DNA from 4 places in the Kitasatospora sp. NPDC017646 genome. Region 1 is predicted to be linked to each of the others. Evidence: riboswitches for the same ligand, from Rfam matches in the RefSeq annotation. Region 1 holds a riboswitch; each other region holds the start of a gene.
What was found. Region 1 has a riboswitch for thiamine pyrophosphate ahead of ACH4J0_RS08835 (purine-cytosine permease family protein). Riboswitches for the same ligand answer to the same signal wherever they lie in the genome.
Positions count from the first base shown of each region.

Region 2: linked by a shared signal. The riboswitch ahead of ACH4J0_RS02985 (hypothetical protein) and the one ahead of ACH4J0_RS08835 (purine-cytosine permease family protein) in region 1 are both predicted to bind thiamine pyrophosphate.
Region 3: linked by a shared signal. The riboswitch ahead of thiO (glycine oxidase ThiO) and the one ahead of ACH4J0_RS08835 (purine-cytosine permease family protein) in region 1 are both predicted to bind thiamine pyrophosphate.
Region 4: linked by a shared signal. The riboswitch ahead of thiC (phosphomethylpyrimidine synthase ThiC) and the one ahead of ACH4J0_RS08835 (purine-cytosine permease family protein) in region 1 are both predicted to bind thiamine pyrophosphate.

Region 1 covers NZ_JBIRJC010000004.1:130,316-133,393, forward strand. The annotation lists gene ACH4J0_RS08830 (S1C family serine protease) at 1-1,299, opposite strand, end outside; TPP riboswitch at 1,508-1,656, shown strand; gene ACH4J0_RS08835 (purine-cytosine permease family protein) at 1,649-3,067, shown strand.
Region 2 covers NZ_JBIRJC010000001.1:609,809-612,886, reverse strand. The annotation lists gene ACH4J0_RS02995 (PspA/IM30 family protein) at 1-655, shown strand, start outside; gene ACH4J0_RS02990 (HPF/RaiA family ribosome-associated protein) at 711-1,052, shown strand; TPP riboswitch at 1,181-1,351, shown strand; gene ACH4J0_RS02985 (hypothetical protein) at 1,431-1,910, shown strand; partial or broken gene ACH4J0_RS02980 (hypothetical protein) at 1,976-2,254, opposite strand; gene ACH4J0_RS02975 (hypothetical protein) at 2,341-2,487, shown strand; gene ACH4J0_RS02970 (hypothetical protein) at 2,580-2,813, opposite strand; gene ACH4J0_RS02965 (hypothetical protein) at 2,850-2,975, opposite strand; partial or broken gene ACH4J0_RS02960 (SPFH domain-containing protein) at 3,043-3,078, opposite strand, start outside.
Region 3 covers NZ_JBIRJC010000002.1:465,052-468,129, forward strand. The annotation lists gene ACH4J0_RS05180 (thiazole synthase) at 1-141, opposite strand, end outside; gene thiS (sulfur carrier protein ThiS) at 145-384, opposite strand; gene thiO (glycine oxidase ThiO) at 381-1,565, opposite strand; TPP riboswitch at 1,560-1,672, opposite strand; gene ACH4J0_RS05195 (NAD(P)/FAD-dependent oxidoreductase) at 1,775-2,980, shown strand; gene ACH4J0_RS05200 (Rv2175c family DNA-binding protein) at 3,014-3,078, shown strand, end outside.
Region 4 covers NZ_JBIRJC010000004.1:345,927-349,004, forward strand. The annotation lists gene ACH4J0_RS09790 (hypothetical protein) at 1-1,232, opposite strand, end outside; gene ACH4J0_RS09795 (DUF5326 family protein) at 1,498-1,698, shown strand; TPP riboswitch at 1,864-1,999, shown strand; gene thiC (phosphomethylpyrimidine synthase ThiC) at 1,994-3,078, shown strand, end outside.

The DNA.
Region 1 (3,078 bases):
GATCGTGGCGTCGCCGACGTTGACCTTGTCGGAGTCGGCCAGGGCCAGCGGCGCCAGCTTGGCCTTCGGCGGGTTGTCGATCTTGACCACGGCGACGTCGTAGCCCTCGGCGTGGCCCAGCACCGAGGCGCTGTAGGACGTGCCGTCGGCGAACTTGACGGTCAGTTTGCCGCCGTTGAGCGTCGGCGCGACCACGTGGTTGTTGGTGAGGATGTGGCCCTCGGTGTCGAAGACGAAGCCGGTGCCGGTGCCCGACTCCTGGGAGCCCTGCGCCTTGATGGTGACGACGCTGGGCAGCGCCTTCTGCGCGATGCTGGCGATGGAGCCGGGCGCGGGCTCGTTCTTCTGGGTGTTGCTGGCCTGGACGGTGGTGCTGCGGTGGTCGTCGACCGAGCTGCTGCTGTTGGCGTGGTCGGTGGCGACCACGCCGATCGCGCCGCCCGCGACACCGGCGACCAGTGCGACGGCCGCGAGCAGGGCCACCAGGCCGCCGCGCTTCTTGCGCGGGCCGCCGGAGCCGGTCGGGCCGCCGGGGTAGTCGGCCGGGTAGCCGAGCGGGCCGTTCGGGCCGCCGGGGTAGCCCGCGCCGCCGGCGGCGGCGTCGTGGCCGCCCCAGCCGCCGAGCGGCTGGCCGGCACCGAAGGGGTGGTGGCCGTGCGCGGCGGGCCCGCCGGCGGCCGGAGCACCGTACGGCTCCTGGGCGTTGGCGACGGGCACGCCGTGGGTCGGGGTCGCGTACGGGTTGGCACCCGGCGGCACGGCGGGCGCGGCCGGAGCGGCGGCCTGCGCGGCCACGGCCGGGGCGGGCGCGGCCGGGGCGGGCGACGCGGACGGCAGGACCGGGGGCGGGGCGTCGATGTAGCCGGTGACCGGGTCGACGGCCGGCTCCTGGACGTCGGGCGCGGCCGGGGCCTCCGGCGCGGGGACCTTGGTGAAGGCGACGGTGGGCTTGTGCCCGCCCCCGGCCGGAGCGGCCTCGGCGACCGGCGCGGCGTCGGCCGCGGTCGGTACGGCCACCGGCTCGGCCGTCGGCTCTGGGACCCGGCTGAAGGCCATGGTCGGCTTGTGCCCGCTGTCCGCCGCCGGAGCACCGTCGACCGGAGCCGCGTCCGCCGCCGACGGCTCGGCCGCCGGGTCGGCACCCGGCTCGGCCACGGGCTCGGGCACCCGGTTGAAGGCCATGGTCGGCTTGTGCCCGCCCTGAGCGGTGCCGTCGGAAGCGGCGCCCGCCGCCTCATCGGCCCCCGCGGGCTGCTCCCCCTGCGGCCCGGTGGGCCCAACCTCGCGCTCGGTGCTCACGGACGACCTCCATAGCTGACAGATCCAAGGACCATAGTTTTTCGCACCGACGATTCGATTGCCGTAAGGACCCCTCTGAAGAACTCATAAGAATCCTTAGCCGTCACCGACGGCCGGGGGCTCCCCACCCCCGCCCGGCGTCCCGCGATGCGGACCGCGCACCCGTGGCCTTTGGCGTTCGTACCCGTGCCGGTTAGCCTGTCGCTCCAAACTGACACGCGGGAGCTTGGACCCACCAGGCTGAGAGTGCGCATGTCGACGGTACGCCAGGCGAACGGCAGGCTGACCGTCGAGGGGGCGCTGACCGCCGGAACCTGTCCGGGTAATGCCGGCGTAGGGAGTATCGGCCATGCCGCCTGCTTCGCCATCCTCTTCTTCGGGCGCCTCCGCGTCCAAGGAATTCCCCGACCTCCCCGCCGGCTCGGCCACGGCCACGGCGCTGCTCGACCAGCGGGTCGAGGCGCCGCTGGTCCTGGACACCGAACCGCCGCGCACCCTGCGCTTCCGGGACCACTTCGCGCTCTGGATGAACCTCGGCGTCAGCCTGATCGGCTTCTCGACCGCGGCCACCGTGCTCGGTGAGAAGGGCAGCGAACTGTCGCTGGCCGCCGCGGTGACCGCGATCGTGACCGGTACGGCGGTCGGCACCGCGATGCTCGGCGTGGCCGCGCTGATCGGCGCCCGGACCGGCGCCCCTGCGATGGCCAACCTGCGCGGGCTGTTCGGCACCCGGCTGTCCTACCTGCCGACCGTGCTGAACATCGTCCAGTGCATCGGCTGGGGCGTGTTCGAGCTGCTGACCATCGCGGCCGGCGCGCAGACCGTCGCCCACACCACCGGCTACCGCTGGCTGTTCGTGCTGCTCGCGGGCGCGCTGACCACCGCGCTGACGATCTGGCCGCTGGGCTCGATCACGGTGCTGCGCCGCTTCGTGGCCGGGGCGGTCGCGGTCGCGATGGTGTACTTCACCGTCCAGCTGGGCCGGCAGGGCGTGCCCGACCCGGGCGCGGGCAACTGGCACGGCTTCCTGGGAGCCACCGACGCGATGATCGCGGTGTCGATCTCCTTCGTCCCGATGGCCGCCGACTACACCCGGCACTCGCGCACCCCCCGCTCCTCCTTCTGGGGCAGCTTCTCCGGCTACACCGTCGCCCAGGTCTGGTGTTACGTCCTCGGCCTGATGGCGCTGCTGCAGTCCGACGGCGACCCGGGCCGGATCTTCGACTCCTTCCTCGGCGTCTGGGCCGGCTGGCTGTTCCTGCTGGTGCTGGTGCTGCGCGAGACCGACCAGTCCTTCGCCAACGTGTACTCGACCGCGATGTCGCTGCAGAACCTGCTGCCGCGGGTCGACCGCCGGGTGCTGAGCGGCGGGATCGGCGTGCTGACCACCGTGCTGGCACTGCGGATCGACCGGTTCACCGACACGTACAGCAACTTCCTCGGCCTGATCGGCTCGGTGTTCGTGCCGCTGCTGGCGGTGCTGGCGGTGGACTACTTCTTCGGCGCCGGCCGGCACGGCTGGGACCTCTCCGAGCGGGCGCCGTCCCGATGGCTGATGCTGCTGCCGTGGGTGCTGGGCTTCGCCGTCTACCAGTTCATCGCGCCGACTGCGGTGGCCGGCTGGTGGGTGGACTTCTGGACCTCCGCCCAGGAGTCGCTGCACTTCACCCCGCAGGAGTGGACCTCCGCCTCGCTGTTCGCCTTCCTGGTGCCGGCGCTGGCGACCTGGGCGCTCACCCCGCTGACCCGGCGCGCCACCGCGAGCTGACCGGCCGGAGG
Region 2 (3,078 bases), on a different contig from region 1:
GGAGCTGTTGCAGCAGGTCCGGCGCGGCCTGGCGGATGTGGCGGCGAGCCGGAAACGGCTGGAGCTGCAGATCGCCCAATTGCGGAAGTCGAACAAGAAGTTGGAGGAGCAGGCGCAGCAGGCGCTGGCCGCAGGACGTGAGGATCTGGCGCGTGAGGCGCTGGCCCGGCGGGCGGGTATGCAGGGGCAGCTCGGCGATCTGGAGGAGCAGGAGCCGTTGCTGCGGGCCGAGGAGGAGAAGCTGACGGCGGCCGCGCAGCGGCTGGAGGCGCGGGTGGAGGCCTTCCGCACGCGCAAGGAGACGCTCAAGGCCGAGTACACCCGGGCCGAGGCCGAGACCCGCATCGGCGAGACCCTCTCGGGCATCGGTGAGGAGATGGGGAGCGTCGGCGCGGCGGTGCAGCGCGCCCGGGACCGGACGGAGCAGCTGCAGGCCCGCTCCGGGGCGTTGGACGAGCTGATGGCCTCCGGCGCGCTGGAGGACGCCGCCGCGCCGGCTGGCCCCGACGAGGTCCGGATCGAGCTTGAGCGGATCAGCGCGGACCAGGAAGTGGAGGAGGAGTTGAAGCGCCTGAAGGCGAAGCTGCCTGCCGGCCCGGGCCCGGAGGAAGAGGGCACGGGGCGGGCGGAAGAGGGCGGGGAGTCGTCGGTGTGAGTCACGAGTCGGGAGGTGGGCGGGCGTGAGCCGTTCGGCGTCCGCAGTGGTGCCCGTGATCGAGGTGGAGGTCCGGGGCGAGATGCCGCCGGAGTCGGCCGAGTACGCACGCGACATGGTGCTGGGCGTGGCGCGTCATGCGCGGGATCCGGTGCTGTCCGTGCGGGTGAGGCTGATGCAGGGGCGCGATCCGGCGGTGCGGCGGTCGGCGGTCGCCCGGGCCAGCCTGGATGTGAACGGACGCCTGGCGCGGGCGCGGGTGGTGGCCGAGACGATGCACGAGGCGATCGATCTGCTGAAGGACCGGCTGGAGTACCGGCTCGCCCGTCTGGAGCACTGGGATCGGTGGCCGGGTGGCCTGTTCGTGGGTCCCCGCCGGGGCGCACCGGGGCCTTGACACGGACGCCCCGGGGCCCGGAGGGCTCGTGGCGGGCAGCTCGGTCGGGTCTGCCGTGGAGAGCCGGGGGAGAGGGTCGTTCGGCCCTGGTGCGCGGGAGGGTGGCGCGTAGCGTGGGAAGTGGCCTGCGGGGTGAGCGAGGGAGTTCGGCCGGAACGGTCCAGGGTGGTCAACTGTGCTGTCCTGGAGTGGATTCGACGGGCGGGCTGAGAGGCCGGAGGGGGTCGACGAGACCCCGACGGCGACCTCCACCACCTGATCCGGGCAATGCCGGCGTAGGGAGCCCACCTTGCAGGTTCGGCCTGGGGAAGGGAACAGGGCCCGGGTAGCAGCCCGGCAGTCGACCTGCGGGCTGCACGGGTGGACGGGACCCGGAGCGTGTGTGCCGGGCTCACGTGGGGCGTCCGGGTAGCGGAGGAGGGCTCCGAGGCCGTCGTCGAGGGGCAGTTCGTCGTGGGGGATGACGATGAGGTCCGCGCCGGTGCCGACGATCGCGCGGATGAGTGCGGCGTCGGCCGGTGCCTGCCGGGAGGAGCTGATGCCGAGGGCCTGCATTTCACGTTGGGTGAGGCCGAGTTGTTTGGGTGCGACGCCGATCCACAGCTGTCGTTCCAGGTCGAAGGGGTCGTTGATCAGGACGGCTTCGGCCCGGCCGTGGCGCAGGGCGGTGAACGTGGCGGCGAGGCCCTCGACGGGACCGCTGCGGCGGGCGCGGCGGGCCAGGAACCGCTGGGTGTTGGCCTGGTCGCGGGCGGACAGGCGGCCGCGGAACAGGCAGGCGAGTTCGTCCTCCATGAGCGCGCGTTCGGGATCGGTGTCCCGGCCGTCGCCGTCGATGGTGACGATGCGCTTGCGTAGGCGCCTGGGCGGGCAGTTCCCGGGTGAGGGTGTTGCGGGCCCAGTGGTCGCCGGACAGCCGGACAGCCGGACAGGACGATCGTCTCGGCCTCGCTGCGGTCGGCGAGGCCGGCGAGTTCTTCGGCGACCTCTGCGGCGGCCTGTCGCCATTCGGAGGCCGCAACCCGGTGCCGGGTCAGGTGGCCGGGGGCGACCCTGGCGGTGGACCACCGGCCCGCTTGGAGGTCGACCTCCAGCTCGGAGGTGAGTGCGCCGCCCGGTCGGGCGACGCGGTGGACGCTGACGGCGGCGTAGGGAATGTCGGGGGCGTGCTGGAGGGCGAGCGGCGTGGCGTCCGGGACCATCGTGAACCGGGCGCCGTCGCGGGGTGGCGGCTCCGGGCAGTTCCTCGGCGAGCGCGAGGCGGCCGTGGGCGGCGAAGACGGCCTGCGTGTCGGCCGGGCAGATCGCGATCGGTGCCGACGACGTGGGTGACGGCGCCGGTGGTGGCGGTGTCGGCGCCCTGGGTGGTGAGTTCGGTCGCCAGGTGCCGACAGCGCAGGTCGATGGCCCGGTCGGGTTCGTCGAGGTCGCGTGAGGTGTCGACGTAGGCGCAGGCGTAGGGACCCGGTCGTGCGTAGAGCGGGCCGAGGAAGGTGAGTTTCATGGCCGTCCGCTCCTGGGGGGTGGTCAGAGTCCTTGGGCGAGCAGGAGTTCGTGGGCCAGGCGGGCGGCGCGGCCGACGCGTTCGGGGTCGGGCTCCTGGTCGGGAATGTCCTCCAGCCCCTGGAGGAGGGCGCGCATGGCCCGGCCGAGGGCCTGGACCTGGGTTTCGAGCAGTTCCACGCGTTCGACGGCGCTTTCGAGGTCGCGGCCCGGCGGGTGGAAGGCTTCGGACGTGCGGTCGGTGGTGGGGTCGGTCATGATCGGCTCCCTCGCTGAGTGGTTCCCACCGGTGGGTCACTCGGCGGGTGTGATGAGGCCGTAATGGCCGTCGTAGCGGTGGTAGAGGACGTTGCCGCGGGTGTGCTGGCCGACGACCTTGCGCAGGGTCGTCTGGGCGATCTGGTTGATCGCGGAGCTCACGTTTCTCGATGGCGATGACCGACTTGATCGCGTCCACGACGCGGAAGTAGGCGATGGCGGAGACGTCGATGCTGACGTTGTCGCGGGTGATGATGTCCTGGGA
Region 3 (3,078 bases), on a different contig from region 1:
GCGCATGGCCACGGTGGTCAGCTCGGTGCCGGAGGCGAGCAGGGCGTGCTCCAGGACCTCCAGGCTCGGCGCGCCGCCGGTGCCCATGATCAGCCGGGAGGAGAAGGCAGCCCCGGCGATGGTCAGAAGGTCGTCGGCCATGGTTCAGCCTCCCTGGACGGCGGTGAGGATCTCGATCCGGTCGCCGCTGGCCAGCGCCGTCGCGGGCCACGAACTGCGCGGCACCACGGCCTCGTTGAGGGCGGCGGCGACGCCGGTGTTGGCGGCGCTGACGGTGGCCACCAGCTCGGCGAGGGTGGTGGTGGCGGGCACCCGGCGGGGCTCGCCGTTGACGGTCAGGGCGATGCCGGCCGGGGTGGTCTCGGTCGGGGTGGTCTCGGTCATGCGGAGGCCTTCGTGGTGGGGGCGTCGGGGGAGAACCGGGTGGGCGTGAACGGCCGTGCCAGCTCGGGGACTTCGCCGGTCGCCAGGTGGTCGGCGAGCAGGTCGGCGGTCACCGGGGTGAGCAGCACGCCGTTGCGGTAGTGGCCGGTGGCGGCGACCAGTCCGGGCAGTGCGGTCGGGCCCAGCAACGGGGCGTTGTCCGGCGAACCGGGGCGCAGCCCGGCCGCGGTCTCGCGCAGCGGGAGTTCGGTGATGCCCGGGACCAACTCATGGGCGTCGCGCAGGAGTTCGTACACCCCGCCAGCGGTGACGGTGGTGTCGTAGCCCTGCTCCTCGGTGGTCGCGCCGATGACCAGCTCGCCGTTCTCCCGGGGCACCAGGTACAGGTGTTGGCCGCGCACCACCGCGCGGACGTTGCGGGAGAGGAACGGCCGGTAGGCGTCCGGGACTTGGAGGCGCAGCACCTGTCCCTTCACCGGGCGGACCGCGGGCAGCACCCCCTCGGGCAGGCCCGGCAGCCGGTGGCTGTGCGGCCCGGCGGCCAGGACGACCTGGTCGGCGGCCACGGTCTCGTGGGTGCTCAGCCGGGCTCCGACCGCACGGCCGTTCCCGACCAGCAGCTCGACGGCCTCGGCCCGGTGCAGCAGGACGCCGGCCCGCTCGCAGGCGGCGACCAGGGCGGTGAGCAGTCGGCGGGGATCCACCTGGTGGTCGTCCGCGACGTGCAGGCCGCCGCGCACGCCGGGGGCGAGCATCGGTTCGAGCTTGCGGGCCTCCCGGCCGGTCAGCCAGCTGGAGTCCAGGCCCAGCCGCTGGTGGAAGGCGTGCAGTTCGCGCAGTTCCTCGCGGTCGTCGGAGTCCAGCGCCACGGCGATGGTGCCGCAGCGGCGGTAGCCGGTGTCGAGGCCGCCGCTCGCCTCGGTGAGCTCGGCGGCGAAGGACCCGTACCGCTGGTTGGAGGCCATCCCGAGGTGCAGCAGCGGCTCCTCGCCGTACTGCAGCTCGGTGACCGGGGCGAGCATTCCGGCGGCGACCCCGGCCGCGCCCCCGCCGTGGGCGGGGTCGACCACGACCACGTTCCGCAGCCCGCGCTGTGCGGCGCGCCAGGCGACGGCGAGGCCGATGACGCCCCCGCCGATCACCAGCACGTCCGCGCGGCTGCCTGCTGACAAGCGTGACAAAGCTGCTCTTCTCCCTTCGCCGGTATGACCCGGATCAGGTTCGGACGGTCGCGGGCCGTGCCAGCCCGCCTCTCAGCCCGGTTCGCCGGGCTCCCGCGTGGTGCCCCCACCTTAACGCCGGGGGTCGGTCGGGCCGAAGGGCCGTACGAGGAGTGGACGAGGGCCGGACGGCCGCCGGGGCCCGCCCGGGCACTGAGTACAGTGACGGCGTGGCAGAGCTGAGCGGAACGGATCGGGTGGTCGTCGTCGGAGCCGGGCTGGCCGGGGCGCAGTGCGCCCTGCGGCTGCGGCAGGGCGGCTGGCGGGGGCGGATCGTCCTGGTCGGCGAGGAACCCCGCGCGCCGTACGACCGGCCGCCGCTCTCCAAGGACGTGCTGCTCGGCAAGGCCGACGCCACCACCCTGGACATCGACTACGAGGGGCTCGGCATCGAGCTGCTCACCGGCCGCCGGGCCACCGGCCTCACCCCCGGCGTGCTGCACACCGACGGCGGCGACCTCCCGTACGACTCGCTGGTGATCGCCACCGGCGCCACCCCGCGCGCCCTGCCCGGGGCCGAGCGCGCCCACCTGTTGCACACCCTGGACGACGCCCTGGCGCTGCGCGCGCTGCTGCGCCCCGGCCTGCGGCTGGTGCTGGTCGGCGCGGGCTGGATCGGCGCCGAGGTGTCCACCGCCGCGCGCCAGGGCGGCTGCGAGGTCACCGTGGTGGAGGCCGGTCCGGCGCCGGTGCCGGGCGCGCTGCCGACCGAGGTCGGCTCGGCGATGGCCGCCTGGTACGCCGAGGCCGGGGTCGAGCTGCGCTGCGGGGTCGGCGTGGCCGCCGTCGAGCCCGGGGCGGTGCTGCTGGCGGACGGCTCCCACCTGCCCGCCGACGAAGTGGTGGTCGGCGTCGGCGCCCGGCCCGCGACCGGCTGGCTGGCCGGTTCGGGCGTCGAGCTGGACGCCTCCGGCGCGGTCGTGGTGGACGCTCGGCTGCGCACCGGTCTGCCCGGGGTGTTCGCGGCCGGCGACTGCGTCAGCTACCCGTCGGCCCGCTCCGGCGCCCGGCTGGCCGTCCAGCACTGGGACCACGCGCTGCAGTCGGGCGGGGCCGCGGCCGCCGCCGTGCTCGGGGCGGACGCGCCGTACGACCCGGTGCCGTACTTCTGGTCCGAGCAGTTCGGGCGGATGGTCCAGTACGCGGGCCGGCACGCCGAGGGCGACGAACTGCTGTGGCGCGGCAGCCCGCAGGACGCCGCCTGGTCGGTGCTGTGGCTGCGCGACGGGGTGCCCAGTGCGCTGCTCGCGGTGGACCGGCCGCGCGACCTCACCCAGGGCCGGAAGCTGATCGAGCGCGGGACGCCGCTGGACCGGACCCTCGCGGCGGACCCGTCGGTGGCGCTCAAGGCGGCGCTCAAGGGGGCCACCGCTTAGCGCCGGGAGGCGTGGAGGTGGCAGTCTGGTGCCGTGAGTGAGATCGATGCCAAGACTGACGCCCTGGTCCCCGAGTGGTTGTACCTCCCCGACATCTC
Region 4 (3,078 bases), 220 kb from region 1:
CCGTGGTTGTGGATCGAGTAGGTGCCGTCCGCGGCCACTCCGGTGGTCGCGGAGTTGGCGACGGTCAGGCCGGGGTCGACGTTGAGGGTGGAGGTGTCGGGGACGGTGCTCCCGCCCGGGAAGACCGTGAGGTGCCCGGGGGCGGAGACATCGGTGACGGTCGTGTTGGCCTCGACCGCGGTGACGTCCGGGGTGGAGCCGTCCGACGCGACCGCCGGGACCCGCTCGGTCGAGTACGCCGCCAGCGGCGACCCGGTGACGCGGGTGTCGGAGGTCCGGACGGGCGTCTTGAGGGCGCGGAACAGGCTGGTGCCCGAGGGGCCGTAGTAGCCGACGAGGTCGACGATCACGTCGACCGAGCCGACGTGGTTGTAGATGTCGACCGTCCCGTTGGCGCCGACCGGTACCACCACCTGGTTCGGAACCGTCCGGCCCGCAGCGAAGTTGACGTCGGAGCCCTGGTACGGGCGGCCCGCCGGCCCGTCCGGGTAGACGGTCAGGAAGCTGTCCGCGGTGGGGTCGGTGGCCGTGACGTTGAGGACCACCGCGCGGGCGTCGGCCGTGCCCAGCTCGGGCTCGGCGACCTTGATCGTCCGGACCGATCCGTAGCCGAGCGGGCCGGTGCCGTCGGTGCGGCTGTCGGCGAGGCGGGTCGGGGTCAGCGCGGTGTGCCGGTCGGTGGCGGCCGGGCGGTAGTAGCCGACGACGTCGAGGATCACGTCGGTGGTCCCGGCACTGTTGAAGACGGTGACGGTCGGGTCGGTGCCAGGGGTGACCGCGACCGTGACCAGGTTGGAGACCGTCCGGCCCGGCGCGAAGTCGAGGCTGGAGGTGGCCGGGAGGCTGCCGGGCGCCCCCGGGGCGGCGCTGAGCGAGAGGTAGCCGTTCGCGGTCGGATCGGTCGCGGTCACGTTGACCACCACGGCCGTGGCGTCGGCGGGCACCACCGGGTAGGTGGTGGGCGGCATGTGCGAGCTGAAGGCGACGAGCGGGGTCGTGTAGTACTCCTGGGCGGCGAGCGGGCGGGAAGTGCCGTTCGGGACGGTGTACGGGTCGCGGGTGTCCAGGACTCGGGTCGGGCTCATTCCGACGAAGCCGCCGGCGGCGGTGACGTCGTCGGCCCAGGCCGTCGACGCGGCCGGGGCGGCGAGGGCCGGGGCGGCGGTCAGGGTCGGGCCGCTCAGGCTGAGGGCGGTGAGGACGGTCAGGGTGGTGGCGCTGCGAACACGCATGTCTGGTCCCCCTGGTAAGGCTGTCGTACAGGGCTGTTCCGGAGAGTCCGGTACCTGTTGGACACCTGGGCCCGGGCTGGGTTGTAGTGCCGGCGGAAGGTTTTTCGGGGATCTCCCCGGGGGTCGGGATCGGGGTGATCTCGGGGTTCTCTCCGGGCCGTTGGCCCTCGTACCGCCGCTCGTGCCCCCGTACGATCGAAGCATCGAAAGCAAGCGGGATGCGGCACCGGACGGCAGCCGGCCCGAGGGGAGAAGAGGAACCGACATGGCTGAGCTCTGGAAGTCGCTGCCCTCCTGGGTGCGCAACATCGTCATCCCGGTGCTGGTCCTGGTGCTGGCCTGGAACATCATCGCCTTCGTGTTCGGCGTGGTCGGCGCCCTGCTGAGCATCGTGATCAAGCTGCTGGTGGTCGTCGGCATCGCGGCGGCCGTGGTGATCCTGGTGAAGAAGGCCGCCAAGAGCTGACCCCGCTCCGCCCGCCGCGCGGAGCACCTCCGGAGGCCCGGCACCCCGTCCGCGGGGGCCGGGCCTCGGCCTTCGCACCGACTTCGCGTGGCGGCTCCGTTCGGGGACCGTCTGGACCTGCGGCGATCGGCTCGCTACCGTGTTGGCGTCATGTGCAGGCAACACCGCCTGCGACGCGGGAGCTCGGAGCACCGGGCTGAGAGGGCGCTGACCGGGACGTCGACGGACGGACCGACGGCTGCGTCGACCGCAGGAACCTGGACCGGGTAATGCCGGCGTAGGGAGTAGAGGTCAGATGACCACGTTCGAAGCACAGCCGCAGTCTGCCCAGAGCGCCCCCAGCAGCGAGCGCACCGGCTATCCCACGCCGGCCTGGCGCAAGGCGTACCGCGACGGATCCCGCCCCGACCTGCGGGTCCCGTACCGCGAGGTGCAGCTCACCAACGGCCGGACCGTCCCGCTGTACGACACCTCCGGCCCGTACACCGACCCCGGCTACGAGCCCGACGTGCGGCGCGGCCTGCCCGCCCTGCGCGACCCCTGGATCCGCCAGCGCGGGGACGTCGAGGAGTACGACGGCCGCGAGGCGCGCCCCGAGGACGACGGGATCAAGCACACCTCGCCGCGCGGCGGCAACCTGCGCAACCTGGACGCCGTCTTCCCCGGCCGCCCGCGCCGCCCGCTGCGCGGCCGCGGTGGCGCCGCCGTCACTCAACTCGCTTACGCCAAGCGCGGTGTGGTGACGCCGGAGATGGAGTTCGTGGCGCTGCGCGAAGGCCTGGAGCCCGAGTTCGTGCGCGCGGAGGTGGCCCGCGGCCGGGCCGTCATCCCGGTCAACGTGAACCACCCCGAGGTGGAACCGGCCGTCATCGGCACCAACTTCCTGGTGAAGATCAACGCCAACATCGGCAACTCCGCCGTCACCTCCTCGATCGAGGAGGAGGTGGAGAAGATGACCTGGGCCACCCGCTGGGGCGCCGACACCGTCATGGACCTCTCCACCGGCCGCAACATCCACACCACCCGCGAGTGGATCCTGCGCAACTCCCCCGTGCCGATCGGCACCGTGCCGCTGTACCAGGCCCTGGAGAAGGTCGACGGCAAGGCCGAGGAGCTGAGCTGGGAGGTCTACCGGGACACCGTCATCGAGCAGTGCGAGCAGGGCGTCGACTACATGACCGTCCACGCCGGCGTGCTGCTGCGGTACGTCCCGCTGACCGCGCGCCGCAAGACCGGCATCGTCTCGCGCGGCGGCTCCATCATGGCCGCGTGGTGCCTGGCGCACCACCAGGAGAACTTCCTCTACACCAACTTCGAGGAACTCTGCTCCATCCTGGCCTCCTACGACGTCACCTTCTCGCTGGGTGACGGCCTGCGCCC